4 regions of the Streptomyces sp. NPDC008086 genome follow, and region 2 is predicted to be linked to each of the others. Evidence: riboswitches for the same ligand, from Rfam matches in the RefSeq annotation. Region 2 holds a riboswitch; each other region holds the start of a gene.
The links. A riboswitch is a leader RNA that binds a small molecule or an ion and turns the genes downstream of it on or off. The one in region 2 is predicted to bind cyclic di-AMP.
Positions count from the first base shown of each region.

Region 1: another riboswitch for cyclic di-AMP. It lies ahead of ACFZBP_RS38990 (M23 family metallopeptidase); the one in region 2 lies ahead of ACFZBP_RS24025 (transglycosylase family protein).
Region 3: another riboswitch for cyclic di-AMP. It lies ahead of ACFZBP_RS00685 (peptidoglycan DD-metalloendopeptidase family protein); the one in region 2 lies ahead of ACFZBP_RS24025 (transglycosylase family protein).
Region 4: another riboswitch for cyclic di-AMP. It lies ahead of ACFZBP_RS10140 (peptidoglycan DD-metalloendopeptidase family protein); the one in region 2 lies ahead of ACFZBP_RS24025 (transglycosylase family protein).

Region 1 is NZ_JBIBIA010000016.1:39,539-46,859, reverse strand. Features, by position in the region: gene ACFZBP_RS39000 (M16 family metallopeptidase) at 1-185, shown strand, start outside; gene ACFZBP_RS38995 (M16 family metallopeptidase) at 182-1,570, shown strand; cyclic di-AMP (ydaO/yuaA leader) riboswitch at 1,806-1,969, shown strand; gene ACFZBP_RS38990 (M23 family metallopeptidase) at 1,983-2,768, shown strand; gene ACFZBP_RS38985 (GntR family transcriptional regulator) at 2,986-3,681, shown strand; gene ACFZBP_RS38980 (HPr family phosphocarrier protein) at 3,872-4,153, opposite strand; gene ACFZBP_RS38975 (GNAT family N-acetyltransferase) at 4,332-7,178, shown strand; gene ACFZBP_RS38970 (DUF5998 family protein) at 7,231-7,321, shown strand, end outside.
Region 2 is NZ_JBIBIA010000006.1:581,774-589,094, reverse strand. Features, by position in the region: gene ACFZBP_RS24040 (DUF501 domain-containing protein) at 1-174, opposite strand, end outside; gene ACFZBP_RS24035 (septum formation initiator family protein) at 205-684, opposite strand; gene eno (phosphopyruvate hydratase) at 806-2,092, opposite strand; gene ACFZBP_RS24025 (transglycosylase family protein) at 2,426-3,103, opposite strand; cyclic di-AMP (ydaO/yuaA leader) riboswitch at 3,108-3,307, opposite strand; gene ACFZBP_RS24020 (transglycosylase family protein) at 3,517-4,572, opposite strand; gene ACFZBP_RS24015 (cytochrome P450) at 4,739-6,124, opposite strand; gene ACFZBP_RS24010 (nucleoside triphosphate pyrophosphohydrolase) at 6,121-7,119, opposite strand; gene ACFZBP_RS24005 (SurA N-terminal domain-containing protein) at 7,251-7,321, opposite strand, start outside.
Region 3 is NZ_JBIBIA010000001.1:145,314-152,634, reverse strand. Features, by position in the region: gene ACFZBP_RS00710 (aminotransferase class III-fold pyridoxal phosphate-dependent enzyme) at 1-214, shown strand, start outside; gene ACFZBP_RS00705 (helix-turn-helix domain-containing protein) at 292-924, shown strand; gene ACFZBP_RS00700 (DUF6126 family protein) at 921-1,040, shown strand; gene ACFZBP_RS00695 (tyrosine-protein phosphatase) at 1,062-1,859, opposite strand; gene ACFZBP_RS00690 (alpha-galactosidase) at 2,040-4,109, shown strand; cyclic di-AMP (ydaO/yuaA leader) riboswitch at 4,409-4,575, shown strand; gene ACFZBP_RS00685 (peptidoglycan DD-metalloendopeptidase family protein) at 4,580-5,509, shown strand; gene ACFZBP_RS00680 (DUF6250 domain-containing protein) at 5,711-6,427, shown strand; gene ACFZBP_RS00675 (SGNH/GDSL hydrolase family protein) at 6,573-7,321, shown strand, end outside.
Region 4 is NZ_JBIBIA010000002.1:902,700-910,020, forward strand. Features, by position in the region: gene ACFZBP_RS10135 (SpoIIE family protein phosphatase) at 78-1,163, shown strand; cyclic di-AMP (ydaO/yuaA leader) riboswitch at 1,451-1,608, shown strand; gene ACFZBP_RS10140 (peptidoglycan DD-metalloendopeptidase family protein) at 1,620-2,645, shown strand; gene ACFZBP_RS10145 (aldo/keto reductase) at 3,176-4,123, shown strand; gene ACFZBP_RS10150 (PrsW family intramembrane metalloprotease) at 4,475-5,803, opposite strand; gene trmB (tRNA (guanosine(46)-N7)-methyltransferase TrmB) at 5,902-6,732, opposite strand; gene lhgO (L-2-hydroxyglutarate oxidase) at 7,068-7,321, opposite strand, start outside.

The sequences.
Region 1 (7,321 bases), on a different contig from region 2:
GCGACCCGCAGCTCGCCTTCACCGCCGTACAGCGCGTCCTCGCCGTCACCGCCGAGGAGGTCCAGGCGGTCGCCAAGGCCCGTCTGCGTCCCGACAACCGCGCGGTGCTGGTGTACGAGCCTGTCGCCGACGAGGCCGAGGACGCGCAAGCCCCCACCGACGAGAACGAGGAGTCGGCGCAGTGACCGAGCTCGCCAGCATGGAGTTCCACCCGCAGCCCCAGGCCGGCGAGGCCCGGCCCTGGGCGTTCCCGGCGCCCGAGCGCGGCGAGCTGGACAACGGCCTGACGGTCCTGCGCTGCCACCGCCCCGGCCAGCAGGTCATCGCCGTCGAGGTCCTCCTGGACACGCCCCTGGACGCCGAGCCGAAGGGCCTGGACGGCATCGCCACGATCATGGCGCGAGCGTTCTCAGAGGGCACCGACAAGCACACCGCCGAGGAGTTCGCCGCCGAGCTGGAGCGCTGCGGCGCCACGCTCGACGCGTACGCCGACCACCCCGGCATCCGCGTCAGCCTCGAGGTGCCCGTCTCCCGGCTGCCGAAGGCGCTGGGGCTGCTCGCCGACGCGCTCAGGGCGCCCGCGTTCGACGACGCCGAGGTCGAGCGCCTGGTGCGCAACCGGCTCGACGAGATCCCGCACGAGCTGGCCAACCCCTCGCGCCGGGCCGCGAAGGAGCTCTCCAGGCAGTTGTTCCCGGCGACCTCGCGCATGTCCCGCCCGCGCCAGGGCACCGAGGACACCGTCGCCGGCATCGACTCCGCGGCCGTACGGGCCTTCTACGAGCGGCACGTACGCCCCGCCACCTCCACCGTCGTGGTTGTCGGCGACCTCACCGGCGTCGACCTCGACGACCTGCTGGGCGACACCCTGGGCGCCTGGACCGGCTCCCCGGCCCAGCCCCGTCCGGTCCCGCCGGTGACCGCGGACGACACCGGTCGCGTCGTCATCGTGGACCGCCCCGGTGCCGTGCAGACGCAGCTGCTGATCGGTCGTGTCGGCCCGGACCGGCACGACCGGGTGTGGCCCGCGCAGGTGCTCGGCACGTACTGCCTCGGCGGCACCCTCACCTCCCGTCTGGACAAGGTCCTGCGTGAGGAGAAGGGCTACACCTACGGTGTGCGCGCGTTCGGCCAGGTCCTGCGCTCCGCACCGGACGGCACGGGCGCGGCCATGCTCGCCATCAGCGGCTCGGTCGACACCCCGAACACCGGTCCCGCGCTGGACGACCTCTGGAAGGTCCTGCGCGGGGTCGCCGGCGAGGGCCTGACCGACGCCGAGCGGGACTTCGCCGTGCAGAACCTCGTCGGAGTGGCCCCGCTGAAGTACGAGACGGCCGCCTCCGTGGCGAACACGCTGGCCGACCAGGTCGAGCAGCACCTGCCCGACGACTACCAGGCGAAGCTGTACCAGCAGCTCGCCGCGACCGGCACCGTCGAGGCCACCGCCGCGGCCGTGAGTGCCTTCCCGGTGGACCGGCTGGTGACGATCCTGGTCGGCGACGCGGCCGCGATCCGCGAGCCCGTCGAGGCCCTCGGCATCGGCGAAGTCACCGTCGTGACAGCCGAGTAGACCGTCGTGACGGCCGAGTAGAAGGCGGCACCCCGCCGGACGACGGCACGCGCGCGTAAGGGGCCCTGGTGACTTCCAACTCACCAGGGCCCCTTTATGCCCGAATTGGGGGAGAGGTTGCCTGTCTGGCCTGTGGGATGCGCTACAAAAGCCGCGATCCGTTTGGGGATTGAAAGTCGCCCCGCTTAGCGTCTTCCGGGCTGTTCGTCAGGCAGTGCGCCGCGCCCGCGGCACCGGACAGTCATCGCCGAGTCCCCGTACGGCGCGAGCCAGGGGAGCCGGGGACCCGCCCGTAGTCCCTGGGGTGAATCGGACGCCCGCGCAGCCGCGAGGGGGCCCGTAGGAGACCTTCCTGCTCCGAACCCGTCAGCTAACCCGGTAGGCGAGAAGGAAGGAAAGGATCAGCCACTACATGGCGTTCACCTGCGCCACCGGGAAGAACCGCGCCTCCGGGAAGCACCGTCGCCCCGGCCGGTTCGAGCGCACCACCGCCCGCGCGGCGGGCGTCGCCGCGCTCACCGCCACCGGCGTCATAGGCACCCTGGCCGCCCCGGCGCTCGCCGCCGAACCCGCCGTCGAGCAGACCGGCCTCATCCCCGTCATCAGCGTCGACGACACGCTCGCCGACCAGATCGACGCCCAGGCCGCCGCCCAGAAGCAGGCCGCCCAGGAGGCGGCGGCCCGCAAGCAGGCCGCCGAGGAGGCCGCGCGCAAGAAGGCGGCCGAGAAGGCCAAGCAGGAGCGCGAGGCCAAGGAGCGCGCCGCCCGCGAGGCCGAGCGCAAGCGCCTGCTGTCCTACGTCGCCCCGATCTCCGGCTCGTACGTCTCCACCGGCTACAAGACCGGCGGCGCCGTCTGGTCCTCCGGCAGCCACACCGGCGTCGACTTCCACGCCGCCAGCGGCACCTCCGTCCACGCCGTCGGCTCCGGCACCGTCGTCGAGGCCGGCTGGGGCGGGTCGTACGGCAACAACATCGTGATCAAGATGAACGACGGTACGTACACCCAGTACGGCCACCTGTCGTCCATAGGCGTCTCGGTCGGCCAGACCGTCACGCCGGGCCAGCAGATCGGCCTGTCCGGCGCCACCGGCAACGTCACCGGACCGCACCTGCACTTCGAGGCCCGCACGACCGCCGAATACGGCTCCGACATCGACCCCGTCGCCTACCTCCGCTCGCACGGCGTGAACGTCTGACGCCTCCCGCGCCCCACCCGAGGCCCGCTTCCCGCAGCTGAGCCTCCCCGAAGCCCCGGCTCCCGAGCCGGGGCTTTCGGCGTTTCTAGGACGATCGGCTGACCAAAAAATATCCATGGATTCCGGCCCGCCGTCGGAAATTCCGGCCGGTTGCAATAGAGTCACTGAACACACGTCATTCGTCGACGTTTCACGGGGATTAAGGCGGAGGTCGGTCATGCGTATTCCGGCGCACTCGGTATGCACCGCGATCCGGGACGACATCGTCGCCGGCGTCTACGAGCGCGGCGGCCGGCTCACCGAGGAACTCCTCGCACGCCGCTACGGCGTCTCCCGCGTCCCCGTGCGCGAGGCCCTGCGCACCCTGGAGGCGGAGGGCTTCGTGGTGACCCGGCGGCACGCGGGCGCGTGCGTCGCCGAACCGACCGAGCAGGAGGCCGCCGACCTGCTGGAGATGCGCACCCTGCTGGAGCCGCTCGGCGCCGCCCGGGCCGCCCAGCGGCGCACCGAGGCCCATCTGAAGGTCCTGCGCGGCCTGGTCAGGCTGGGCCAGGAGCGGGCCAGGAGGGGCAACAGCGAGGATCTGCGCTCGCTGGGCGGCTGGTTCCACGAGACGCTGGCCCAGGCCTCCGGAAGCCCCGCGCTGGCCTCGACGCTGACCCAGCTGCGCCACAAGATCGCCTGGATGTACTCGGTGGAGGCGCCGGTCAACCCCGTGGAGTCCTGGGCCGAGCACGGCGCGATCGTGGACGCGGTGGCGCGCGGTGACGGTGAGCGCGCCCGGGGTGTCACGGCCCTGCACGCAGAGCGTGCGATGAGCGCGCACCGGCTGCGGTTCGGCTCCGGCGGGGATCGCGCCGAGCGTGTGAGGAATTCGCAACATCCCGTAAACATGCCGAGCCTGCGGCATTAACACGGGCGCCGTATACAAAGAGGAGATATTCGGCGGCGGTCTATTTCCGCTGCCCTTTTCGGGTGTGTCGCCAATTCCTCCTGTCGCCTCTCCCCGGAAATGCCTCCGCCTGCCCGAAACAGCGAAGCCGCGCCCGCCGAAAAGGCAGACGCGGCTTCACCGATTTGTCGGGGAGTCCCGCTCAGGTCCTTCAGACCGTCTCGGGCAGCTCCTCGAGACCCTCGGAGACCAGCTTCGCCAGCCGGTCGAGGGCGGCGTCCGCACCCTCGGCGTCGGAGGCGAGGACGATCTCCTCGCCGCCCTGGGCGCCCAGGCCCAGCACGGCGAGCATGGAGGCCGCGTTGACGGGGTTGCCGTCGGCCTTGGCGATCGTCACCGGGATACCTGCGGCCGTGGCGGCCCGGACGAAGATGGAAGCGGGGCGGGCGTGAAGGCCCTCGGCCCAGCCGACGTTGACGCGGCGCTCAGCCATGTGATGCTGCCCTTCGGTGTTCAGGGTTGTCTAGACCAGTTTCCCACACCCGTGAAGCCCGCCGGGAGGGACAAAACGTCCCTCCCGAGGTGACCGTCGGGTCGCGGCCTCGACCCGACATACGTCCTCCACAGACTGCCTCGCGCCGTTGTCGTACGCGAGCCGTACTCTGGGCCCCATGCAGAGCGCCTCGGACCGGCACGAGTACCCCGCCCACTGGGAAGCCGACGTGGTGCTGCGCGACGGCGGCACCGCACGCATCCGCCCCATCACCGTTGATGACGCCGAGCGCCTGGTCAGCTTCTACGAGCAGGTGTCGGACGAGTCGAAGTACTACCGCTTCTTCGCGCCCTACCCGCGACTGTCCGCGAAGGACGTCCACCGCTTCACGCACCACGACTTTGTGGACCGGGTGGGACTCGCGGCCACGGTGGGCGGCGAGTTCATCGCCACCGTACGCTACGACCGGATCGGCGCCGACGGAATGCCCGCGTCCGCCCCGGCCGACGAGGCCGAGGTCGCCTTCCTCGTCCAGGACGCCCACCAGGGCCGAGGCGTCGCCTCCGCGCTGCTCGAACACATCGGCGCCGTCGCCCGCGAGCGTGACATCCGTCGCTTCGCCGCCGAGGTGCTGCCGGCCAACACCAAGATGATCAAGGTGTTCACGGACGCCGGATACACGCAGAAGCGCAGCTTCGAGGACGGCGTCGTACGCCTGGAGTTCGACCTGGAGCCGACGGACCGCTCGCTCGCCGTGCAGTACGCGCGCGAGCAGCGCGCCGAGGCCCGGTCCGTACGCCGCCTGCTGGTACCCGGCTCGGTCGCCGTCATCGGCGTCGGCCGCGCCCCCGGAGGCGTGGGCCGCAGCGTCCTCGGCAACATCAGGGACGCGGGCTTCACGGGACGGCTGTACGCGGTGAACAGGGCGTTCCCTCAGGACCTCAAGGAGGTCGACGGGGTCCTGGCGCACCGCTCGATGCGGGACATCGACGAGCAGGTCGATCTCGCGGTGGTCGCCGTACCCGCCGAGTACGTCCCCGACGTGGTCGCCGAGTGTGGCGAGCACGGCGTGCAGGGTCTGGTCGTGCTCTCCGCCGGGTACGCCGAGAGCGGGCCCGACGGCCGGGAGCGGCAGCGCGAACTCGTCCGGCAGGCGCGCGCGTACGGCATGCGCATCATCGGGCCGAACGCCTTCGGGATCATCAACACCTCCGCCGACGTACGACTCAACGCCTCCCTGGCACCCGAGATGCCCCGCCCCGGCCGGATCGGCCTGTTCGCCCAGTCCGGCGCGATCGGCATCGCCCTGCTGTCCCGGCTGCACCGGCGCGGCGGTGGCGTGACCGGAGTCACCGGCGTGTCGACCCTCGTCTCGTCCGGCAACCGCGCCGACGTGTCCGGCAACGACGTCCTGCAGTACTGGTACGACGACCCGGACACCGACGTCGTGCTGATGTATCTGGAGTCCATCGGCAACCCCCGCAAGTTCACCCGCCTCGCCCGGCGCACGGCGGCCGCGAAGCCGCTGGTCGTGGTCCAGGGCGCACGGCACGGCGGCGCGGCGCCCCAGGGCCATGCCGTACGGGCCACCCGGCTGCCGCACGCCACGGTGTCCGCGCTGCTGCGGCAGGCCGGCGTGATCCGCGTGGACACGATCACCGAGCTCGTGGACGCGGGCCTGCTGCTCGCCCGCCAGCCGCTGCCGGCCGGCCCGCGCGTGGCGATCCTCGGGAACTCCGAGTCGCTGGGCCTGCTGACCTACGACGCCTGCCTCTCCGAAGGGCTGCGGCCGTTGCCGCCGCTGGATCTGACGACCGGGGCGTCGGCGGCCGACTTCCACGAGGCGCTGTCGCACGCGTTGGCCGACGAGACGTGCGACGCGGTCGTCGTCACCGCCATCCCGGCGATCGGGGGCGCCTCGACCGGCGACGCGGAGCTGGCGGAGGCGCTGCGCTCGGCGGCGGAGCGGGTCCCGGGCAAGCCGGTGCTGGTGGTGCACGTCGAGCTCGGCGGGCTCGCGGAGGCCCTGTCGGCCGCGGCGAGCACCGCACCGCAGGCGGCCACCACGGCGCCCGGCATCGCGAACCGGGCCCACCCCTTCCGCCCCCTGGACTTCCCGGCCGACCCCCCGCCCGCCCCGACCGACACCGCCGACGGCGCCCCTCGGCTCATCCCCGCCTACCCAGCAGCCGAGCGAGCCGTCCGCGCCCTCGCCGAAGCCGTCAAGTACTCCCAGTGGCGGCGCGAGGCGGCCGACCCCGGCCGGGTGCCCGAGTACGACGACATCGACGAGAAGGGCGCCGCCCGGCTGATCGGCGGGCTCCTCGCGCGCGGGCAGGGGCTCACGCTCGGCACGGACGAGACCGCCGACCTGCTCGGCAAGTACGGCATCCAGGTCCACCGCGCCCTGCACGCCCCCACCCCCGACGCGGCCGCCGACGCCGCCCGCACCCTCGGCTACCCCGTCGCCCTCAAGGCCACCGCCCCCCATCTGCGGCACCGCGCCGACCTTGGTGGCGTCCGGCTCGATCTCGCGGACGAGGAGCAACTGCGGCGGGCGTACGCCGAGTTGACCGAACTGTTCGGCACACCGGAGGAGCTGCGGCCGGTCGTGCAGGGCATGGCGCCGCGCGGCGTCGACACCGTCGTACGGGCCGTGATCGACCCGGCCGCCGGTGCCGTGCTGTCCTTCGGGCTCGCCGGGGCCGCCTCCCAGCTGCTCGGCGACATGGCGCACCGGCTCATCCCGGTCACCGACCGCGAGGCCACCTCGATCATCCGCTCGATCCGGACGGCACCGCTTCTGTTCGGCTGGCGCGGCTCCAAGCCCGTGGACACCCCAGCTCTGGAGGAACTGCTGCTGCGGGTGTCGCGGCTGGTCGACGACCACCCCGAGGTCGTCGCGGTCACCCTGGAGCCGGTCGTCGTCGCCACCCACGGCCTGAGCGTGCTCGGCGCCTCCGTCCGCCTCGCCCCGCCGCCCGCCCGCGACGACCTCGGACCGAGGACCCTGCCCTCGTACTGAGACCGCCCTGAGCGGTGCCTCGCAGTCAGTGCGCCCCCGTAGGATGGGCCTCATGGCCAAGACCAGTACGACGACCCAGGGGCTGCGTGCGGCGATCGAGCGCAGCGGCTACTACCCGGCCCTCGTGGCCGAGGCGGTGGAGG
Region 2 (7,321 bases):
GGGCGTGCCGTCGGGGAGCCGCGGGGCCGTCTCGACGACGTCCGGCTGCCCGCACGGGCACCGGTGCGCGATCGCGCGCAGCCCGCGCGGGGGACGCCCGAGCTGCTGCTTGAAGGCCTCGACGTCGGCGTCGGTGGGCTCGGTGCGCGGGGTGGGCGGCGGGGGCGTGTGCATGCCTGTCTTTCTATCGGATTCTCGCTGGGCTCAGTGGTCGGCGGCCGCGTCGGCCTTGTCGACCCCGTCCCAGATGTTCGTGTACCAGGGCCGGTCGGCCGCGCGCCGGTCGGTGCGGGCCTGCTTGGCCGCGTCCGGGTCGACCACGATGAAGCCGGTCTCGCCGGGCAGCACGTAGTGCAGCCGCAGCCGGATCTGCTGCTCGGCGTACGCGTCGTCCTGCCAGCGTGCCTTGAGGTCGCGCAGCTGCTCGACGCGCTGGGCGGCCTCCTCCTTCTGCCGCTGCATGTCGGCGATCTCGGCGCGCTGGGAGACGTACTGCCTTATCGGGTAGGCCAGCGCCACGACCATGGAGCAGAGCACCAGCGCGAGCAGCGCGGCGCGTCCGGTGAGCCTGGAGCGCCGGGCCTGCCGCTTGGTCTGGGAGCGGTAGACGCGGGCCGCGGTCTGCTCGCCGAGCAACCGGATCCTGGTCGCGGTGGAGAACCGGTCCCGGTCCTTGACGGCCATGTCCCGCCTCCCGTTTCACACGCGTACGTCCCCGCACACGGTACGGGACCGAGTACGGGGACGTACGTACGACTGGCTAAGGCTCACCCCAGGTGGGGGTCAGCCGGGTGTCAGCCGGGTGTCAGCCCTTGAAGCGCGGGAACGCGCTGCGGCCGGCGTACACCGCGGCGTCGTCGAGGATCTCCTCGATGCGCAGCAGCTGGTTGTACTTGGCGACGCGGTCCGAGCGGGCCGGGGCGCCGGTCTTGATCTGGCCGCAGTTCACGGCGACGGCGAGGTCGGCGATGGTGACGTCCTCGGTCTCGCCGGAGCGGTGGGACATCATGCACTTGAAGCCGTTGCGCTGGGCCATCTCGACGGCGTCCAGCGTCTCGGTCAGCGAGCCGATCTGGTTGACCTTGACGAGCAGCGCGTTGGCGGCGCCCTCCTCGATGCCGCGGGCCAGGCGCTCCGGGTTGGTGACGAAGAGGTCGTCGCCGACGATCTGGACCTTGTCGCCCAGCTTGTCGGTGATGATCTTCCAGCCGTCCCAGTCGTCCTCGTACAGCGGGTCCTCGATGGAGACCAGCGGGTACGCGGAGACGAGCTCCTCGTAGTACTCGGTCATCTCGGCGGCCGAGCGGGACTTGCCCTCGAACTCGTAGGAGCCGTCCTTGTAGAACTCGGACGCGGCGACGTCGAGAGCGAGCGCGATCTGCTCGCCGGGGACGTAACCGGCCTGCTTGATGGCCTCGACGATGAGGTCGAGGGCGGCGCGGTTGGACTCCAGGTTCGGGGCGAAGCCGCCCTCGTCGCCGAGGCCGGTGGACAGGCCCTTGGTCTTCAGCACCTTCTTGAGGGTGTGGTAGACCTCGGCGCCCCAGCGCAGCGCCTCGGAGAAGGACTCCGCGCCGATCGGGGCGATCATGAACTCCTGGATGTCCACGTTGGAGTCGGCGTGCGAGCCGCCGTTCAGGATGTTCATCATCGGCACCGGCAGCAGGTGCGCGTTGGGGCCGCCCAGGTAGCGGAAGAGCGGCAGGTCGCTGGCCTCGGAGGCGGCGTGGGCCACGGCGAGGGAGACGCCGAGGATGGCGTTGGCGCCGAGGGAGGCCTTGTTGTCGGTGGCGTCCAGGTCGAACATGGCCTGGTCGATCAGGCGCTGCTCGGTGGCGTCGTAGCCGACGAGCTCCGGACCGATCTGCTCGATGACGGCGAGGACGGCCTTCTCGACACCCTTGCCGAGGTAGCGGTTCTGGTCGCCGTCGCGGAGCTCGATGGCCTCGAAGGCGCCGGTGGAGGCGCCGGACGGGACGGCGGCACGACCCGTGCTGCCGTCGTCGAGGCCGACCTCGACCTCGACGGTGGGGTTGCCTCGCGAGTCGAGGATTTCCCGGGCTACGACGACGTCGATGGACGGCACGAGCATCTCCTTCTTGGGATGTGACGCGGGTACGCAGTCCGCGGTGGGTACTGCGAGACGAGCCTAACCGGCTCGGGGCGTTCGACCAGGGGTCGACCGCCCCGTGGGACAGAACCGAGAGTAAATTGTTTCCGAACGGAACAAAGACTTCGGTGCAAAAGGGGCCGACACGGAGAGCCCGGCACAAGAAACCCCGCCCCGGTGCGTACGGGGGAAGACGCACCGAGGCGGGGAGTTCGTGGGGACGGGGGTGACCCTCACGAGGCCTTCACCATGAGGTCCACGGATGTGAAGGCCCTGTGGTTCAGCTGTCGCCCCTGTATTACTTCGGGTGCGGCATCACTTCAGGTGCAGCTGCTGACCCGGGTAGATCAGGTCGGCGTCCTCGACGATGTCCTTGTTCAGCTGGAACAGCTCCTCCCAGCCGCCCTTGACCTTCTCCGCCTCGGCGATCGAGCTCAGGGTGTCGCCCTTGACGACCTTGTACTCGCCGTCGCCCTTCTTGACCTTCTTGCCGGTCGGGGTGGTGACGGTCTTGGTCGACTTCTTCTCGGCGGCCGGGCGCTCGGCGGAGCGGGAGGCCGGCTGCTCCTCGGTGGCGCGCGGGGCGGTCTCGGTGCTCTGCGAGGAGCCGCTGTACGCGGCGCTCGACAGGCCGGTGCCGCAGTTCGGCCAGGCACCCTTGCCCTGGCTGGCGAGGACCTTCTCGGCGATCTCGATCTGCTGGCCCTTGCTGGCCTGGTCGGCGGTGGAGGCGTACGCCGTGCCGCCGTACGCGGCCCAGGTGGAGGCGGAGAACTGCAGACCGCCGTAGTAGCCGTTGCCGGTGTTGATCGACCAGTTGCCGCCGGACTCGCACTGGGCGACGGCGTCCCACTCGGAGGCGGTGGCGGCGGAGGCGCTGCCGGCCGCCATCAGCGGGGCGGCGACGGCGGCGGCGCCGGTGACGCCGACGACGGCTATGGCGCGAGCGGCCTTGGACGGACGACGGTGCTTGCCCTTGCTGGAAAACAGCATGGAGAGATCCCCTCACCGACGCCTGCGAGGTGAGCTGTCGGGTTCGGGCCGGTTGAGTTGCCCGGCCGCGCTCGCTCGCCTTTCGGCTCTCGATGCGCGACTTCACCCCGAGCCGGCTCCGGCCGTGCGGCCCCGAAGGGCCTCAACTGCCGGACCCGGCGCAAACCTTGGGTCCCCCGCTCCTGCCTACGGCGCTTGACGCGACGACTGTTCCCGGACGGCCGCCGGCAGGATTCGGCGTGACGGCTGTCGGGGCCCGCACTGGTGGCGAGCGGTCATGACCGTAGACACGCGATTCCGGGAATTACAAAGACGATCAGGGCTTCTGAGATCTATCTCTCACTGCATCTAAAACGGACATTCAGGTGCGAATAGTGACGCGAACTGGCGCTGTTTTTCGCCCTGTTCGGACCCTATTCGCCGGGGACGTCCAGGGTCTGACCGGCGAAGATGTGGTTCGCGTCAGGACCGATCGCGTCCTTGTTCGCCGCGTACAGCGCACGCCACCCGCCGTCGAGGTCAAGGGAGTCGGCGATGGAGGCGAGAGTGTCGCCGGCGCGGACGCTGTACGAGGAGTGGCGCCCCGAGGACTTGGCGGACTCGGCAGCACCGGCGTCGACCTCGCTCTCGTCGGCGCTGGGGCCGCGATGCCGGCCGGAGCCGGCCGTCTCGGCGTCGATCGCTCCGGTGTCGACGAGGCTCCAGGAACCCACGTCTTGCACCACATCGTCCTGATTGTTCCCACCGATCGTCTCCACCGGGGAGCTGTCGGGCGACTGTGAGGCCTTTGTGTCGGGGGACGTTTCGGACTTGGCGGAGTCCTTGGCCTTGGATGACGAAGAGGACGAGGAGGGGGAAGGAGAGGAATCCTGGGAGGATTCGGATGAAGCGCCCGAGGACTCGCTCGGCACACCGGAGGGGTCGTCGGCCTGGCTCGACGACTCGGACGAGTTCGACGATCCCGACGACTCGGATGAATTCGATGAACCGGATGAGTTGGACGAGGTGAGCGAATCGAGCAATCCGGATGATCCGGACACTTCGGAGGGAGAGTCCTCCTCCACTCCGGTGTCGAGGTCGAGGGCGCCGGACTGCTTGGTGAGTCCGTTGACCACCGCGCAGGTACCCCAGGGGCTGGTCCCCCGGTCCGCGAGGAGATCCTGGGCCACGGCTATCTGCTGGGAGCGGCTCGCCAGGTCGGGGCTGGAGGCGTAGTCGAGGCCGCCGTACTTCTCCCAGTCATCCTGGGTCAGTTGCAGCCCCCCGTAGCGGCCCGCGCTCTCGTCGGCGGCACTCCAGGAGCCGCCGCTCTCGCATTCGGCCACCTTGTCCCACACGGTGCCGTCGGCCGCGCTCGCGCTCGCCGCGCCGAGCAGCGGGATGGCGATGGCGGACCCGGTCACTCCGGCCGCGACGAGGAGAGCCGGGGCCTGACGGGGGCGACGGTGACGACCGTTCCCGGAGAGCATGCGGGGACCTTTCGCGAGACAGCGGTGACCGCGGCGCGTGAAACATGGGCGCCACGTTGATGCGTGAACGTATAGGCAGACGATCACTTGTCACAAGTTAATGCCGCGCAGATCACGTGAAGATCACAGACTTGAGCGCGTGTCATGTTCGCCGAGGCGGACACACTCACCCAACCGGGGTGAACTCCACCGGAAGCGTACGCAGTCCGCGCATGATGAGTCCGCCGCGCCATCTCAACTCGCCCGGATCCACGGCGAGTCGGAGGTCCGGCAGCCGGGTGAGGAGCGTGCCGAGGGCGGTCTGGCCCTCCAAGCGGGCGAGCGGGGCGCCGAGGCAGTAGTGGATGCCGTGGCCGTAGCCGAGGTGCTGGTTGTCACGGCGGGAGAGGTCGAGGACGTCGGGGTCGGCGAAGCGGTCCGGGTCCCGGTCGGCGGCGGCCAGGACGACGAGGACGGGATCGCCGGGGGCGATGTGCTGTCCGCCGAGGGTGAGCGGCTCGGTGGCGAAGCGCCAGGTGGCGAGCTCCACGGGGCCGTCGTAGCGGAGGAGTTCCTCCACGCCGGTTTCGAGGAGGCCGGTCTCCTTCGCCGCCAAGGACGTCTGGAGGCGGGCGCGTTGCTCGGGGTGGGTGAGCAGGGCGTAGGTGCCGTTGCCGATGAGGTTGACGGTCGTCTCGAAGCCGGCGAACAGCAGGATGAAGGCCATGGCCGCGGCCTCGTTCTCCGTGAGGTGCTCGCCATGGTCGGAGGCGCGGATGAGGCCGGAGATGAGGTCCTCGCCGGGGGCGGGGGTGTCGGGGAGGGCCTCGCGCTTGCGGTGGATGAGTTCGGCGAGATAGCCGCGCATCTTCTTCACCGACCGGGCGACCCCGCCCCTGGGGCCGCCCTGGTGCCGGATCATCATGCCCGCCCAGTCACGGAAGACGTCCTGGTCCTCGCGGGGGACGCCGAGCAGGTCACAGATGGCGTAGATGGGGAGCGGGAAGGCGAACTCGTGGATCAGGTCGGCGGTTCCCTCGGTGGCGAACCGGTCGATGAGCTGGTCGGTGAGCTCCTGCACCCGGGGCGCGAACTCGGCGACCCTGCGGGGCGTGAACGCCTTGGAGACGAGCCTGCGCAGCCTCGTGTGGTCCGGCGGGTCGATGTTGAGCAGATGCGTCATCAGCTCGGCCTTGCGCTCCCCCGGGATCCCGGTCTTGCCCTTGGCGTGCGCGGGCTCGTCATGGTGGGCCGGGTTCTTGGACAGCCGGTTGTCGGCGAGCGTCTGCTTGGCGTCGGCGTACCGCGTGACCAGCCAGGCCTCCACCCCGCTGGGAAGCCGCGTCTTGTGCACGGGCGCGTGCTCGCGCAGCCAGGCGTAGGCGGGGTAGGGGTCGGTGGCGAACTCCCAGGTGAAGAGGTCGGGGGGTGCGGGGGTGTCGCCGGTGGGGGCAGTACTGGTGGGAGTACTGCCGGTGGAAGTACTGCCGGTGGAAGTACTGCCGGTGGAAGTACTGCCGGTGGGAGTACTGCCGGTGGGAGTGCTGCCGGTGAGGTCGGGCTGGTCGGTCACTCCTCGACGGTATCCGGAGGTGTCAGCCCCTCAGCAGCCCGCACGGCATCCCGGTACGCCCGGGCCGCGACCCTGAGGGCCGCCTCCGGGTCCACACCGGCCGCCTCCGCGCGGACCGCCAGGGCGAGCAGTTCGTAGCCGAGGCCCTCGCCGGTCGGCAGGGGGACCTCCAGGCCCGCCGTTCTGACCCGGGACGCCAGCTTCGCGGCGAGGGCGAGGCCCGGCTGGCCGAGAGGGATGCCGTCCGTCACCGACTCGCGCCGCTTCTCGACCGCCTTCGTGCGCAGCCAGTGCTCCTTGACCTCCTCGGGGGTGGTCGCCGTCTCGTCGCCGAAGACATGGGGGTGGCGGTGGATGAGCTTGGTGACGATGCCGCCGGCCACGTCGTCGATGGAGAAGGGCGCGTCCGCGTCCTCCTCCGCGATACGGGCGTGGAAGACGACCTGCAGCAGAACGTCGCCCAGTTCCTCACGGAGCTCGTCGCGGTCACCCTCCTCGATGGCCTCGACGAGCTCGTAGGCCTCCTCGATGCCGTACTTCGCCAGGCCCTTGTGGGTCTGCTGGGAGGACCACGGGCACTCGACGCGGATCCGGTCCATGACCTGCACGAGGTCGAGGAGGCGGGCGCCGGGCAGGTCGTAGGAGGCGGGGAGCAGCTCCAGCTCGGGCATGCGCACGCGGCCGGTTCCCGCGAGACGGGCGAGGCCGTCGGTGAGGGCCGGCTCGCCCTCGCCGGTGGCCACGACCACGGCCGTGCGACCGCCGGCGCAGGCGTCGATCAGCTGCTCGGCGGTCGGGGCGGCCTCGTCGACCGCTATCCCGGCCTCACGCAGATACGGCAGCTGCGGATGCGCGCCGTCCGCGCACAGCACACGGTCGGCCGCATGCAGCGCCTGCCAGGCCGGCCAGGACAGCAGGCCGGGCGCGACGCGGTGGCTGGTGGTGAGCAGGACGATGCGGCCGGGGGCGGCGGCTTCGGGACTGGTTGCGTTCACGATCCGAACGTAACCCACGTCGCCGACAGCTCCACGAGTTATCCACAGGCGGGACGGCTACACCCGACGCCTGCGCGGTACCGCAGCGCCGTACAGCCACGCGCTGTGCCGTACAACCGCGCGCCGTACCGCTATGCCGTCTGCCGCTCCGCCGTCACCTCGCGCACCCACGGCGTCTTCGCGTCGGCCCGGCCGCTCTTCT
Region 3 (7,321 bases), on a different contig from region 2:
CGTCCCGCTGCTGCGGCGGCACCGGATCCTCACCCAGGTCTCCGGCGACCACCTGGAGGTGATCAAGCTGATCCCGCCGCTGATCATCGGCGAGCGGGAGGTGGACCGGTTCGTGGACGCCTTCACGGACGTGATGGACGACGCGCACAGTGGCGGCGGACTGATGTGGGACTTCGGGAAGACGCTGATCAAGCAGGCGGTCGCCAACCGCTAGACAGGCGGTGAGAGGGAGTTTTTGCCTCTGAGGCAACGAATTTGCCGCAGAGGCAAGCCTCGGGCTGAATGGAGAGCATGAGCTCTCCCGAAAGCGAGCCGGAGGCCGATACGGCGGGGCCGGTCGACGCCCTGCCCGTCGTAGCGCCCCAGCTGCGCGCGCTGCGCCGCCGCGCCTCCCTCACCCTGGAGGCCGCCGCCCGCTCCGCCGGGCTGTCGCCCGCGCATCTCTCCCGTCTGGAGACCGGGCAGCGCCAGCCCTCGCTGCCGATGCTGCTCGCGCTCGCGCGTATCTACGGTACGACGGTCTCCGAGCTGCTCGGCGAGACGGTCGCCGAGCGGGATGCCGTGGTGCGCTCGGCCGACATGGAGCCGACCGCGGCCGGCGGCTGGACGTACTGGCAGGCGGGCGCGCCCGGGCGCGGGATGCAGGCCCTGCGGGTCCATGTGCCGTACGGCTCGCAGGGCGACATCGTGCGTGTACACCCGGGGGAGGAGTGGCTGTACGTCCTCGAAGGCAGGCTGCGACTGCGCCTCGGGGACACCACGCACCGGCTCGCGCCCGGCGACAGCGCGCACTTCGACTCGCTCACCCCGCACCGCATCGCCGCCCAGGACCCGGGCGGGGTCGAGCTCCTGTTCGTCCACACCCTGTTGCAGAGCCCCACGGCCGCGCTGTGCCTCGGCCCCACCCCTGGAGAGATGCCATGAGCAACCTGGAGGAGAAGTTCCCCCGCGCCCTGTGGGTGCGGCTCATCATCTACATCGCGGTGGGGCACGTCTTCGCGGCCTTCATCTACCTGCTGTTCGAGGTGGGCGCGAAGTAGGCACGGGCGGGTGTCCGGCCGTCAGTCGAGCAGGCGCTCCCGCAGCCGATCCCGGAGCTCCGGGGTGATCCCAAGACCCTGCTCCAGGTAGGCGTCGACGCCGCCCCAGGTCTCGTCGATCGTCTCGAAGGCCGCCGCCAGATACTCGGCCCGGGCGTCGAACAGCGGGCTGAGCAGCTCCATGATCTCGGGCGAGTAGGCCGACGCGTCGCTGCCGCTGCGGCGCACCTTGTAGCGGCGGTGCTTGGCGTTGGACTCCAGGTAGTCCGCGATGATCGCCTCGCGCTCGACGCCGAGGGCGAGCAGCGTGACCGCGATCGACAGGCCCGCGCGGTCCTTGCCGGCCGCGCAGTGCATCAGCGCGGGCACGCTGTCCTCCGCGAGCGCGTGCAGCACCTGGGAGTGCTCGGCGGTGCGCTCCTTGATGATCGTCCGGTAGGAGGCGATCATCCGGCCCGCGCCCTTGCCGTCCGACAGGATCTCCCGCAGCTGTTCGATGTCGCCGTCGCGGACCATCTTCCAGAACTCCGCGCCGTCCGCGGGGTCGGACAACGGCAGGTTCACATTGCGCACGCCGGGCAGCTCCACGTCGGCGCCTTCGAGCTTCTGGTCGGCCGCGTTGCGGAAGTCGAAGATCGTGTGCAGTCCGAGGGAGCCGAGGAAGGTCGCGTCGTCGTCGGTCGCGTGCGCGAGGTGGCCGCTGCGGAACAGGACCCCGTGCCGCACCCGCCGTCCGTCCACGGTCGGCAGTCCGCCCACATCACGGAAGTTGCGAACTCCGGCCAGCTCGGGCTCGGTCGACGGGATCTGCTGCGTCACGGGGGCTCCTCCCAGTCGGCCCCGACGGCGCGGCTCGGCGATGCGGCCGACGGGGTGCGCTCTCGACCATACGACATGACTTCCTGGGGCAATGAGTTGTCCACAGGCGTTGCCTCAGCAGCCCCCGGACCTTGATGATGTTGGTACTTGATCGCACCTGTTCGTCTCTGTGAGGGCTTGATGCTGGAGATCTCCGCCAACGGCCGTACGTGGCTCCTGACCGGGCCGACCAGCAGTTACGCCGTCCATCTCACCGACGCCGACGAGCTGCTGCACCTCCACTGGGGGCCGCGGATCGCGCTCGCCGACGCCGAGGCCCTCGCCGTACGGCCGCTGCCGGAGTACTGGCCCTTCGAGTCCCCGCTCGACGGGCGTGAGGAGTACCCGGTCGAGGGCGGCCCCCGCTTCGTACGGCCCGCCCTGTCCGTGCGCACCGACGAGCGGCGTGGCACCGAGTGGGGTTTCGAGCGGTACGAGACGGAGGGCGACGAGCTGCGGTTGCGGTTCTGTGACGACGGGCTGACCGTCACCCTGCACTACCGGATGCGCGGGGACGTCGTGGAGCGCTGGGTGACCCTCGACAACCAGGGGTCCGCCCTGGAGTTGCTGCGCGCCGACTCGGCCACCTGGACGCTGCCCGACCGCGAGGAGTGGCGGCTGTCGCAGCTGCACGGCCGTTGGGGCGCCGAGTCCCGGCTGGCGCGGGCTCCCCTCACCTACGGTGAGAAGGTCATCGGCAGCCGCCGCGGGCACACCGGGCACCAGCACCTGCCGTGGGTCGCCCTCGACTCGGACGCCACCGAGGAGCGCGGCGAGGTATACGGCTGTGCCCTCGGCTGGTCCGGGTCCTGGCGCATCGCCGTCGCGCAACTGCCCGACGCGCGCGTGCAGATCACCGGCGGGGCCGGACACGACGACTCGGGCCTGCTGCGGCTGGACCCGGGGGAGTCCTTCACCACGCCCGTCTTCGCCGGTCTGTGGAGCGACGGCGGCTTCGGCGGGGCGAGCCGCGCCTGGCACGCGTACCAGCGCGCGTACGTGATCCCGGACGCCGACCAGGACCGGCCGGTGCTGTTCAACTCCTGGGAGGCGACGGAGTTCGACATCTCCGAGGAGCAGCAGAGTCTGCTCGCGCGGCGGGCCGCGGCCATCGGCGTCGAACTGTTCGTCGTCGACGACGGCTGGTTCGGGACGCGCACCAGCGACCGCGCGGGCCTCGGGGACTGGACGCCCAACCCGGATCGCTTCCCGTCCGGTCTCAAGCCGCTCGCCGAGTACGTGCACGCGCTCGGCATGCAGTTCGGCATCTGGGTCGAACCGGAAATGGTCAATCCGGACAGCGAGTTGTATCGCGCCCATCCGGAGTGGGTTCAGTATCAAACAGGACGAAAGCGGACGGAGTTCCGCAATCAGCTCGTACTCAACCTCGCGCGCGAGGACGTCCAGGAGTACCTCTGGGAGCGGCTCGACGGGATCCTCTCCAGCGCCCCGATCGACTATGTGAAGTGGGACTTCAACCGCTGCTTCACCGACGCGGGGTGGCCCGGCGAGCCGTATCCGCAGCGCCTGTGGGTCGACCATGTGCGTGCCCTGTACGGCCTGCTGGACCGGTTGCGCGCGGCCCATCCCGGCGTCGCCTTCGAGTCCTGCTCGGGCGGTGGCGGGCGGATCGACCTCGGTGTGCTGAGCCGCACGGACCAGGTGTGGACCTCGGACAACACCGACCCCCTGGACCGGCTCGCCATCCAGCACGGCTTCAGCCAGCTCCACCCGGCCCGGGCCATGGCCGCCTGGGTCACCGACAGCCCGAACGCCATGCTCAACCACCGCGCCAGCTCCCTGCGCTTCCGGTTCGTGAGCGCCATGGCCGGGGTGCTCGGGGTCGGCGGCGACCTGACCCGGTGGACCGAGGAGGAACTCGCCGAGGCCCGGGAATGGGTGACCCTCTACAAGGAGATCCGGCATGTGGTGCAGCGCGGCGACCTGTACCGGCTGCGGGCTCCGCGGGGCGGGCTGAGCGCGGTTCAGTACACACTCGGGGACGAAACGGTCGTTTTCGCCTGGCTTCAGGCGCAGAGCTTCGGTGAGCCAGCCCCGGCGCTGCGCCTGCGCGCCCTCGACTCGACAGCGTTGTATGAATGCCTTGAAACGGGCGAAATTCACCGAGGTGCCGTACTGGTGCATCACGGACTTCGCGCCGGGTTGTGCGGCGACCTCGATGCGACGGTTATCCGACTGCGCCGCATCTAGGCTTTCTGTCCGAATTGGCGCCTTCGTTCCAACTCGCTCTGGAGTAAAGGAAGGTGGAGCAGCGTCACGTGAGGAGCGTCATATTCGTGACCGTGCGTCGCCCGTCATGTTCATGTAATTCACGTGCTTTTCAAGGGGTTTTGAGTCCGGCGATGCCCCGATAATTCACGCAGGGTGACGGGTAATTCCCACAAGGGATCAACGGGAACGCATTCGGACGGAACCCCTCACTTGTTCCCTTGCGTCTTCCTCGCTTACGTTCGCCACCAATCCGGACGGACGCCGAATCCTGCCGCCGACCGGATCCCGCGCTAACTCACCCGTGAACGGCAGGAGCGGGGGACCCACAGGCACAACCGCCTGTTCCGGTCTCCGGAACAGGCTTGGGGTCAAGTCGCGTCCCCACGCGACCGGGCATCTCCAGCCCGCACCCGACAGCTCACCTCGCAGGCGCCGGAGAGGAATTCGCCATGCCCGCGAAGGGTAAGCACCGCCGCCCGAAGTCCCTGCGCTTCACCCGCTCCATCGCCGTCGCCGGAACCGGTGGAGCCGCTCTCGCTCTCCCGCTCATCGGTGCCACCGGCGCCCACGCCGCTCCCTCGCAGTCCGTTTCGGAAAAGGCCGTTCAGTCTCTTCCGATCGCCGGCGAGAAGGCCGTAGAGAAGAAGGCCTCCGACAAGAAGGCGGGCTCGCGGACCTATTCGGTGAAGGTCGGCGATTACCTCTCGAAGATCGCCGACGAGCAGAACGTCAGCGGTGGCTGGAAGAAGCTCTACGCCGACAACCGCGAGGCCGTCGGCGACGACCCGTCGCTGATCCACCCCGGCCTGAAGCTCTCGCTCAGTGGCAAGAAGGCCACCGCGAGCGCCCCCGAGCCGTCGTCCTCCCCGTCGTCTTCCTCCCCCGAGTCGTCCGCCGACTCGACCGCCTCGAAGTCCTCCGCGGCGCAGAAGAGCACCACTCAGAGCGCCGAGAACGCCGCCACCTCCAGCGGCTTCTCCGCCCCCGTCTCCGGCGCCTCCGTCGGCACCGGCTACAAGGTGGCGGGCAGCATGTGGTCGAGCGGCTACCACACCGGCGTCGACTTCGTCGCCCCCACCGGCACCCCGCTGAAGGCGGTCGGCGCGGGCACCGTCGTCTCGGCCGGCTGGGGCGGCGCCTACGGCAACCAGGTCGTCATCCAGCTCGCCGACGGCTACTACGCCCAGTACGCCCACCTGTCCTCGCTCTCCGTCTCGAGCGGCCAGACCGTGACGGCGGGCCAGCAGATAGGCCTCTCCGGCGCGACCGGCAACGTGACCGGCCCGCACCTGCACTTCGAGATCCGCACCACGCCGGACTACGGCTCGGACCTCGACCCGGTCGCCTATCTCCGCTCGAAGGGCGTCGCCCTCGGCTGACGCGGCCCCCGCGCAAGACCACCTGCCTGACACGCGACCGAAGGCCGGACCCCGATCCCCGGGTCCGGCCTTCGGTGTGCGCGGGACGGGGTCTTGGGCGGGGGTGGGGTGTCGACAGTGCGGGGGTGATGGGGGAGAGTGATCTCCGATCGGTTGGAGCAAGCGCTTTCTACGTCATCGCCCCAGCGAAGGAGCACTTCCGTGACGACCACGCGCAGAGCATTCGGAGTCCTGGCCGCAGGTGCCGCCCTCGGGGCGCTCGCCCCCGCCGCCGCTGCGAGTGCCGCCCCGGCCCGCCGCCGGCTGATCGCCCACGACGACTTCTGCCACGGCCTCGGCCAGTGGGTGACCGAGTTGCAGGACGGCGGCACCGTCACCGCCGCACGCGGTGTGCTGGAGATCGACGTACCGAGCGGGGCGACGGTGTGGTTCAAGAAGCGGCTCGAAGGACCGTACGTCCTCGAGTACACGGCCACCGCCGTCTCGGCCGGCGGACCCAACGACCGTGTCTCCGACCTCAACAACTTCTGGAACGCCGTCGACGTCCGCTCCCCGGACGACCTCTTCGCCACCCCGCGTGGCGGCGCGCTGGAGGAGTACGACCACCTCAAGACGTACTACGCCGGCTACGGCGCCAACTACAACACCACGACACGACTGCGCCGGTACGTCGGTGAGGCCGGGGTCCGGCCGCTGGTCTTCGACTACACGGAGCCGCTGCTGGTGGCCAACCAGCCCAACCGAGTCCGGATCGTCTCCGACGGCTCGACCGTGAAGTGGTGGAACAACGGGCGGCTCGTCTTCGACCACACCGACCAGGAGCCGTACACCAGTGGGCACTTCGCCTTCCGGACCGTATGGAGCCACTTCCGGGTCAGCGACTTCCGGGTATGGCGGCTGCGCCCACAACACCCCTGATCGGAGGGATATTCCAAGTTTGGTGAACCCTTTAGGAGTGGCTTATCTCACCGCTCGTCAACCCTTGCCTACGGTCGCGTAGGTCACATTCGAAGGTGAATCATGTGCCGATGTGGCAGACGATTCGAAGAGTGACAGCAGATCAGTGATCGGGTCGTACGTCGCGGTGGGGGACAGCTTCACCGAGGGCGTCGGCGACCCGGGCCCCGACGGGGCGTTCGTCGGCTGGGCCGACCGGTTCGCGGTCCTGCTCGCGGACCGGCGCCCCGAGGGCGACTTCAACTACACGAACCTCGCCGTGCGCGGCAAACTGCTCGACCAGATCATCGAGGACCAGCTTCCGAAGGCCGTCGAACTGGCCCCGGACCTGGTCTCGTTCTGTGCGGGCGGCAACGACATCATCCGACCCGGAACCGACCCCGACGAAGTCGCCGAGCGCTTCGAGCGGGCCATCGCCCGGCTCACCGCCGTGGCCGGCACCGTCATGGTGACCACCGGCTTCGACACCCGTGGCGTACCCGTGCTGAAGCACCTGCGCGGCAAGATCGCCACCTACAACGGCCATGTGCGGGCCGTCGCCGACCGATACGGCTGCCCGGTGCTCGACCTGTGGTCCCTTAAGACGGTTCAGGACCGCCGGGCCTGGGACGACGACCGGCTCCACCTGTCTCCCGAGGGGCACACGCGCGTGGCGCTCCGCGCGGGTCAGGTGCTCGGCCTGGACATCCCGGCCGACCCGGACCAGCCCTGGCCGCCGCTGCCGCCCCGCGGCACCCTGGAGATCCGCCGGGACGACGTCCACTGGGCGCGTGAGTACCTGGTGCCGTGGATCGGGCGGCGCCTGCGCGGCGAGTCGTCGGGGGACCATGTGACCGCCAAGGGCGCGCTGTCCCC
Region 4 (7,321 bases), on a different contig from region 2:
TGTCCCGCCGGCCGCCCCGCTGCTCCGGTCGGTCCCCACCGCTCGCCGCCCGCCCCCGCTTCGGCAACCCTGGTGACGTGGAGGAACGGCGGATCTCGTACGCACGCCGGTTCGTCCGGCTGCTGCCCGCCCTGCTCATCGCCGCCGGATGCGGGTACGACTACGTCACGCCCACGGATTTCACCGGCGCCCCCTTCTTCACCGCCGCGCCCCTGGTCGCCGCCCCGCTCTACTCGCAGCGCGGCACGGTGCTCACCGGCGCCGTGGCGGTCGGCGCGCTGGTCGTGCTCCACGCCAGTCTGGGCGGCCTCCCCCGGGTCGAGGTGATCACCGAGCTGGTCACCGTGGTCACCGTCTCCGTCCTCGCCGTCCTCATCAACCTCCTCGTCCGCCGCAGCGACGCCCGCCTCGCCTCCGCCCGCGCCATCGCCGAGGCCGCCCAGCGCGCCGTACTGCCCGAACCCGCCGAGCGGATCGGCGCCTTCCAGATCGCGGCACGCTACGAGGCGGCGCAGGAGGGCGTCTTCATCGGCGGGGACCTGTACGCGGTGCAGGACAGCCCGCACGGCGTGCGGCTCGTCGTCGGAGACGTGCGCGGCAAGGGGATGGGGGCGGTCGGGGTCGTCGCCGTCGTCATCGGGGCGTTCCGGGAGGCCGCCGAGCAGGAGACCACGCTGGAGGCGGTGGCACAGCGCCTGGAACGGGCGCTCGCGCGGGAGCGCGCACGGCGCGAGGAGGTGGAGTCCGCCGAGGGGTTCACCACCGTCGTCCTCGCCGAACTCCCGCACGGCGACGGGATCGTACGCCTGGTCAACCGAGGGCATCCCCCGCCCCTGCTCCTGTACGCCGACGGCACCGTGTGCGCACTGCCCGCCTCCGAGCCCGCCCTGCCGCTCGGCATGCAGGAGCTCGCGGCCTGGCCGGACCGGGCCCAGGAGGCCGGCTTCCCCACCGGAGCGACGCTGCTCGTGTACACCGACGGCCTGTCCGAGGCCCGGGACGAGCGAGACCGGTTCTACGACCCCGAGACGGGACTGGCGGGGCGGACCAACGCCCGGCGTGAGCCGGCCGCGCTGCTCGGCGCGCTCGCGGCGGAGGTGCGCCGCCACTCCGGGGGCGGGATGGCGGACGACATGGCCCTCCTCGCCGTACGCCGCCCCTGAGGCAGCCACGCCTCTGCGGGCCCCTGATGGAGATCCTGTGGAGCCACTCCATGATCGTTGTCACCAACCGTGATCGGGCGACCCCCCTCCGCATAACAACTGACATACCGTCAATACCTGTGTGACTCCTGAGTGCTGGCCAACTCGCCCGAATTAGGCCGCTCATGACCCGTAAGTCCAGGCGAAAATCGTTAATGATCAAGCGGAACAGCTTGGAATCCGTACCCCGCGTCTATTAACGTTCGATAACGCAGCGCGGTCGTCCCAGCCGTCACAAGAGGCGGCTCCGTGCGCACGCGCCGAATCCCGCAAGGGAACCGGGGAACCACCACCTTGGGGTGAATCGCACGGATACCGCCGGGAACTCACGGCCGGTATACGCGCGTAGGAGACCTTCCTGCTCCGAACCCGTCAGCTAACCCGGTAGGCGAGAAGGAAGGAAAGGAGTACGCCCACGTGGCGTCCAACCGGCCTGCCCCGCAAGCCCCGTTCGTGCCCGGCCAACGCGGTACCGACACCTTCGGCTACGACCGTAACCGCAGCGACGAGGGCCCGTTCGAGGAGTGGAACCCCACCGCGGAGTCCATTCGTCCGGTACGCGGCAGGCATCGCGTCTCCAAGCAGCGCGGCGGGGGACTCGCCCGCAGCTCCACGGTTCTCGGCGTCGGTGTCATAGCCGCCGTCGGCGCGGGCGGCATGGCCAGCGCCAACAGCGGCAAGCCGCCGGTGGCCATCACCATCCCGGACCTGCCCCTGATCTCCGACGACGACGCGGCTCCCGCCGAGGACGCCGGTACGGCCCTCAGCACCATGGGCGCGGCGACCGACGAGACCACGCAGGACGCCCCCGACGCCGGTGAGGCGCTGCGCAGCCGGATCATGGCGCAGGCCGAGCAGCAGCAGGACCAGATCGAGAGCAAGGCCGCCGCGGCCGCCGTCGCCGCCGCCGAGAAGGAGGCCTCCGCCGCGGCCGCCAAGGCGGAGAAGGAGGCCGAGGCCAAGGCCGCCGCCGCCAAGGCCAAGGCCGAGGAGGAGGCCCGCAAGAAGGCCGAGGCCGAGCGTCTCGCCGAGCTGGCCAAGCAGTACACGCTGCCGACCTCCTCGTACACCATCACCTCGACCTTCGGTCAGGCCGGCGCCTACTGGTCCTCCGGCTACCACACGGGCCTCGACTTCGCCGCCCCCACGGGCACGCTGATCAAGGCCGTGCACAGCGGCACGATCACGTTCGCCGGCTGGGACGGTTCGTACGGCTACAAGACCGAGCTCACCCTCGACGACGGCACCGAGATCTGGTTCGCCCACCAGTCCTCGATCAGCGTGAGCGTCGGCCAGAAGGTCAACACGGGCGACGTCATCGGCCGCGTAGGCGCCACGGGCAACGTGACCGGCGCCCACCTGCACCTCGAGGTCCACCCTGACGGCAGCGCGAGCGGGATCGACCCGATGGCGTGGTTGCGGGGTAAGGGGCTTACTCCCTGAGGTCTTGAGGTCTTGAGGTCCTGGAGTCTGGGGCCTGTGCGTCTGCGGGTTTGTGGGTCTGCGGGTCTGTGGGTCTTAGGGGCGCGGGAGCGGCCTCGCGGGGGGATGTCTTCGGGGGCATCCGCGAGGCGTTGGGCCAGGTATCGGGGCGAGGCCTCTGGGAGGGGCATCCGGGAGAGTTCGGGGGCTAGGCACGCCCTCCTGGACCCGGCGGTTCCTGTTCCGGGTGGTTCCTGTTCCTGGTGGCTCCTGCTCCCTCGTCCGTGGTCCTGTCCTTCCGGGGCCGATGTGCGACGTTCCTGATCTGCGCCAGTCTGACCTGCGCTCGTCCTGCTTGCCGGCCGTCCTGATCTGCACCCGTCCTGCTCGCCGGGCGTCCTGACCTGCGGCCGTCCTGATCTCTGGCGGTCCTGACGACAACCCCCCGACGTCAGGGTTGCCGGTCCCCGGAGGGCCAGGCTCCGCTTGTTTACGGGAAGTTTGCGACTGTTTCGGAAGAGAGGTCTCCGGTCAGGACGTTGATGCCGAGCATGACTGCATCCCTACGCAAGCTCGGCTCCTCCGACCTGGAGGTCTTCCCGCTCTCCCTCGGCGGCAACGTCTTCGGTTGGACGGCCGACGAGACCCAGTCCTTCGCCGTACTGGACGCCTACACGGCCGCGGGCGGCAACTTCATCGACACGGCAGACTCGTACTCGGCCTGGGTCGAGGGCAACGCGGGCGGCGAGTCCGAGACCATCATCGGCAACTGGCTGAAGGCGCGCGGCAACCGGGACGACGTCGTCATCGCCACCAAGGTCAGCCAGCACCCCGACTTCCAGGGCCTGACCGCGGCCAACATCAAGGCGGCCGCCGACGCCTCGCTCCGCCGCCTCGGCACCGACCACATCGACCTCTACTACACCCACTTCGACAAGCCGGAAGTGCCGGTCGAGGAGATCATCGGCGCGCTCGACGACCTGGTGAAGGCCGGCAAGGTACGGCACATCGCCGCGTCCAACATCTCAGCGCAGCGGCTGGAGGCCTCCCTGGCCTTCTCCGACCGCGAGGGCCTCGCCCGGTACGTCGCCCTCCAGCCCCACTACAACCTGGTGTCCCGCGACACCTACGAGGGCGAACTCCAGAACCTCGCCGAACGCGAAGGCCTGGCCGCCGTCCCGTACTTCGCCCTGGCCTCCGGCTTCCTCACGGGCAAGTACCGCCCCGGCACGACCGTACAGAGCCCGCGCGCCGAGGGCGCCGCCAAGCACGCCGCATCCGAGCGCGGCCAGAAGGTCCTCGCCGCCCTCGACGAAATCGCCGCCGCCCACGACGCCCCCGTCGCCACGATCGCCCTGTCCTGGCTGGCAGCCCAGCCGACGGTCACCGCCCCGATCGCCTCGGCCCGCACGGTGGACCAGCTGCCGGCCCTGATCGGAGTGGACGGCCTGAGGCTGACGGAGGAGGAGGTGGGAAGGCTGACGGAGGCGTCGGCCTGAGGGGGAGGGGCGTTCCACAGGGAGCACCCACCCGCAGGGACTACGCCGGCCCAGGCACCCCCAGCCCATCCGGCGTTCGGGGGACGAGCTGCATTCTCAGGCCGTCCGGCGTTTGAGGACGAGCCGCGTTCAGCCCGTCCTGCGTTCGGGGGCGAGCCGCATTCTCAGGCCGTCCGGCGCTTGCGGGCGAGCCGCATTCTCAGCCCGTCCGGCGCTTGAGGACGAGGCCCGGAGGGCCGATGGCGGGGTCTGGGGGGCGCAGCCCCCAGCGGGGTCGAAGGGGCGGAGCCCCTTCAAGGGATGGGACGGGTAGGGGCGGCGGGGGCGAGAAAACCGCGCCAACCCCCAGGGTCACGTCCGATACGGGTTGTACGCCGGATACGGCACCGCCCCATACCCCTGCCAGTACCCCACCCCCGCCTGCCCGTACCCGTACGCCCCCCACACCCGCACAGCCACCCCTTCCAACGCAGCCCGCTCCAACACCCCCCGAGCAACCCCCCGCCGCATCCACAACTCCTGCAACAACTCCCGCTCCCGCACCACGAAGTCACCCCCACCCCGCCCCCGCCGCCCCCTCCGCCGCAGAAACGCCAACGACGTCGCATACCCCTCGTACTCCGCCACCGCCCGCGCAGCCCCCCGCCCCCCACTCCGCCGCGCATACTTCCGAGCCACCCGCCGAGCCCGCATCGACCCCAGCGCGAACGGCTCCCCCGGCGCCAGCCACCCGGCCACGACATACGCGGGCAACTCCTCCCGCACGGTCCGCAACTCCCGCTGCCGAGTCCAGATCACCAGCCACGTCAGCAACCCGAACGCAGGCACCATGAAGGCCGCGTACACCGCGAAGAACCCGAACTCACCGAAGCTCGACGAGCCGTTCCACAGGGCGTGCATGCCCATGGCCAGCAACAGCCCGGTGAGAGGAAGGAGAACGCGCCGCACCTGCTGCCGCTCGCCCGACAGCGCGGCGATCCCGAATCCGATACCGGTCAGCACGGTGAAGAGCGGGTGCGCGAACGGCGACATGATGACGCGGACGAAGAAGGTCGCCGCGGTCACGGAGGCGATGCCGCTGTCGCCGGAGAGCTGGTCGGTACCGAAGGCGGTACCGAGGTAGAGGATGTTCTCGGTGAAGGCGAACCCGGTGGCGGTGACCCCGGCTATCACCACACCGTCGACGATCCCGGTGAAGTCCCGCCGCCGGAACAGGAACACGAGCAGCACGGCCGCGGCCTTCGCGATCTCCTCCACGACGGGCGCTATGACGGTCGCGCCCAGGGTGTCCGCATGCGAGGGATCGGCGGTCGCGGTCGCTATCCATCTCGTCGCGAAACTGTTGGCGACGATCGCTATCAGCGCCGCCGCGCAGGCACCCCAGGCGAAGGAGAACAGCAGATTGCGCCAGGGCCCCGGCTCGACCCGGTCCAGCCACCGGAACGAGGCGACGAGCAGCGGCACGGGCAGCACGGCGAGCCCGAGCCCGACCAGGAACCCCTCGGTGCCGGTCTGCTCCCGTACCAGGGCGAGAATGACCAGCCCGGAGAGCGCGAGCAGCGTGCTGAGCGCGCCGTAACGCACCCACCGCCGGTGCCACCAGTGCGCGTGCCGCGGTGCGCCGCCAGTGGGTCCGGTGGGTCCGGTGGGGTGCGTCGGGTACGGGGGACAGGTGGCCACGGCATCGACCCTAACGAGGCAGGGGCGCCGCCCGCAGCAGCGCGAGGGGCTCGGGCGCCGGTGGGGATTGCTTGCTGTTGCTACCGCAGTAGCTGTTGCTACCGCTGTACGCGGCGGAAGAGCAGGTCGTTCACCACATGACCCTTGTCCAGTCCCTGCCCCTCGAAACGGGTCAGCGGCCGGAACTGCGGACGGGGCGCGAAACCGCCGTCCTCCTGCGTGTTCTCGAAGTCGGGGTGCGCGGTCAGGACTTCGAGCATCTGTTCGGCGTACGGCTCCCAGTCGGTGGCGCAGTGCACCACGGCGCCGGGCTTCAGCCGGGCCGCGGCGAGACTGAGGAACTCGGGCTGGATGAGCCGCCGCTTGTGGTGCCGCTTCTTGGGCCAGGGGTCCGGGAAGTAGACGCGCAGCCCGTCGAGCGAGTCCGGCGCGAGCATCTCGCGGAGCAGGATGATGGCGTCGCCGTTGGCGACCCGGACGTTGGACAGCCCGTTCTGGTCGGCGAGATTGAGCAGATTGCCCTGGCCCGGGGTATGCACGTCGACGCCGAGGATGTTGGTTCCAGGGTCCCCGGCGGCCATCTGAGCGGTCGCTTCCCCCATCCCGAAGCCGATCTCCAGCACCACGGGGTTGTCGTTCCCGAACAGCTCGGGGAGGTCGACGACCCGCTGCCCGTCGATGTCCAGCCCCCACTTCGGCCACAGCCGCTGCAACGCGTCCGCCTGCCCCGCGGTCACCCGACTCCGCCGCGGCTGAAAACTCCGAATCCGCCGCTCGAAGTGCGACCCGGCCGGATCAGCCTTGGGCCCATCGGGAAACCGCGGCTCCCCCTTGGCCCGAGTGTGCCGAACGGAAACACCGGGATGATGACCGGCCTCCCCGGAGTGCTCGGGCTGGGGGGCATCGGAGGCGTTGAAAAAATCAGACACAGTGAATCCGATTTTACGGGCCGCCCGACTCCTGTCAGCCAGCCACCCGCAGGGGCACGTCCAGCCCGCCCGGCCTTTGAAACCGAGGCCTCGCCCTCCCTGGCCCCCACCCACCCGGGCACCCCTCCAGCCCGTCCGGCGTTGGAGGACGAGTATGTGCCGTCCCGAGCCCCCACCCACCCGCAGGGGCATTTTCAGCCCGTCCGGCGTTTGAGGACGAGGCCCTTCAGGGCCGACAGCGGGGTCTGGGGCGGCGGCCCCAGTGGGGTCGAAGGGGCGGAGCCCCTGGGGATGGGACGGGTAGGGGCGGCGGGGGCGAGAAAACCGAGCCGCACTCACACGGCCCCCAACACCCCCAGAACCCGCCGCCCCACCTCCCTCCCGATCGGCAGCGCAGCGGTAGCCGCAGGGCTCGGCGCATTCAACACATGCACAGCCCGCACCCCCTCCCGTATCAAGAAGTCATCCACCAGCCTCCCGTCCCGCAACACGGCCTGCGCCCGCACCCCCGCCGCGGCCGGCACCAGATCATCCGAGGTCACCGCAGGCAACAACCTCCGCACCGCCTCCGTGAACGCCCCCCGAGACA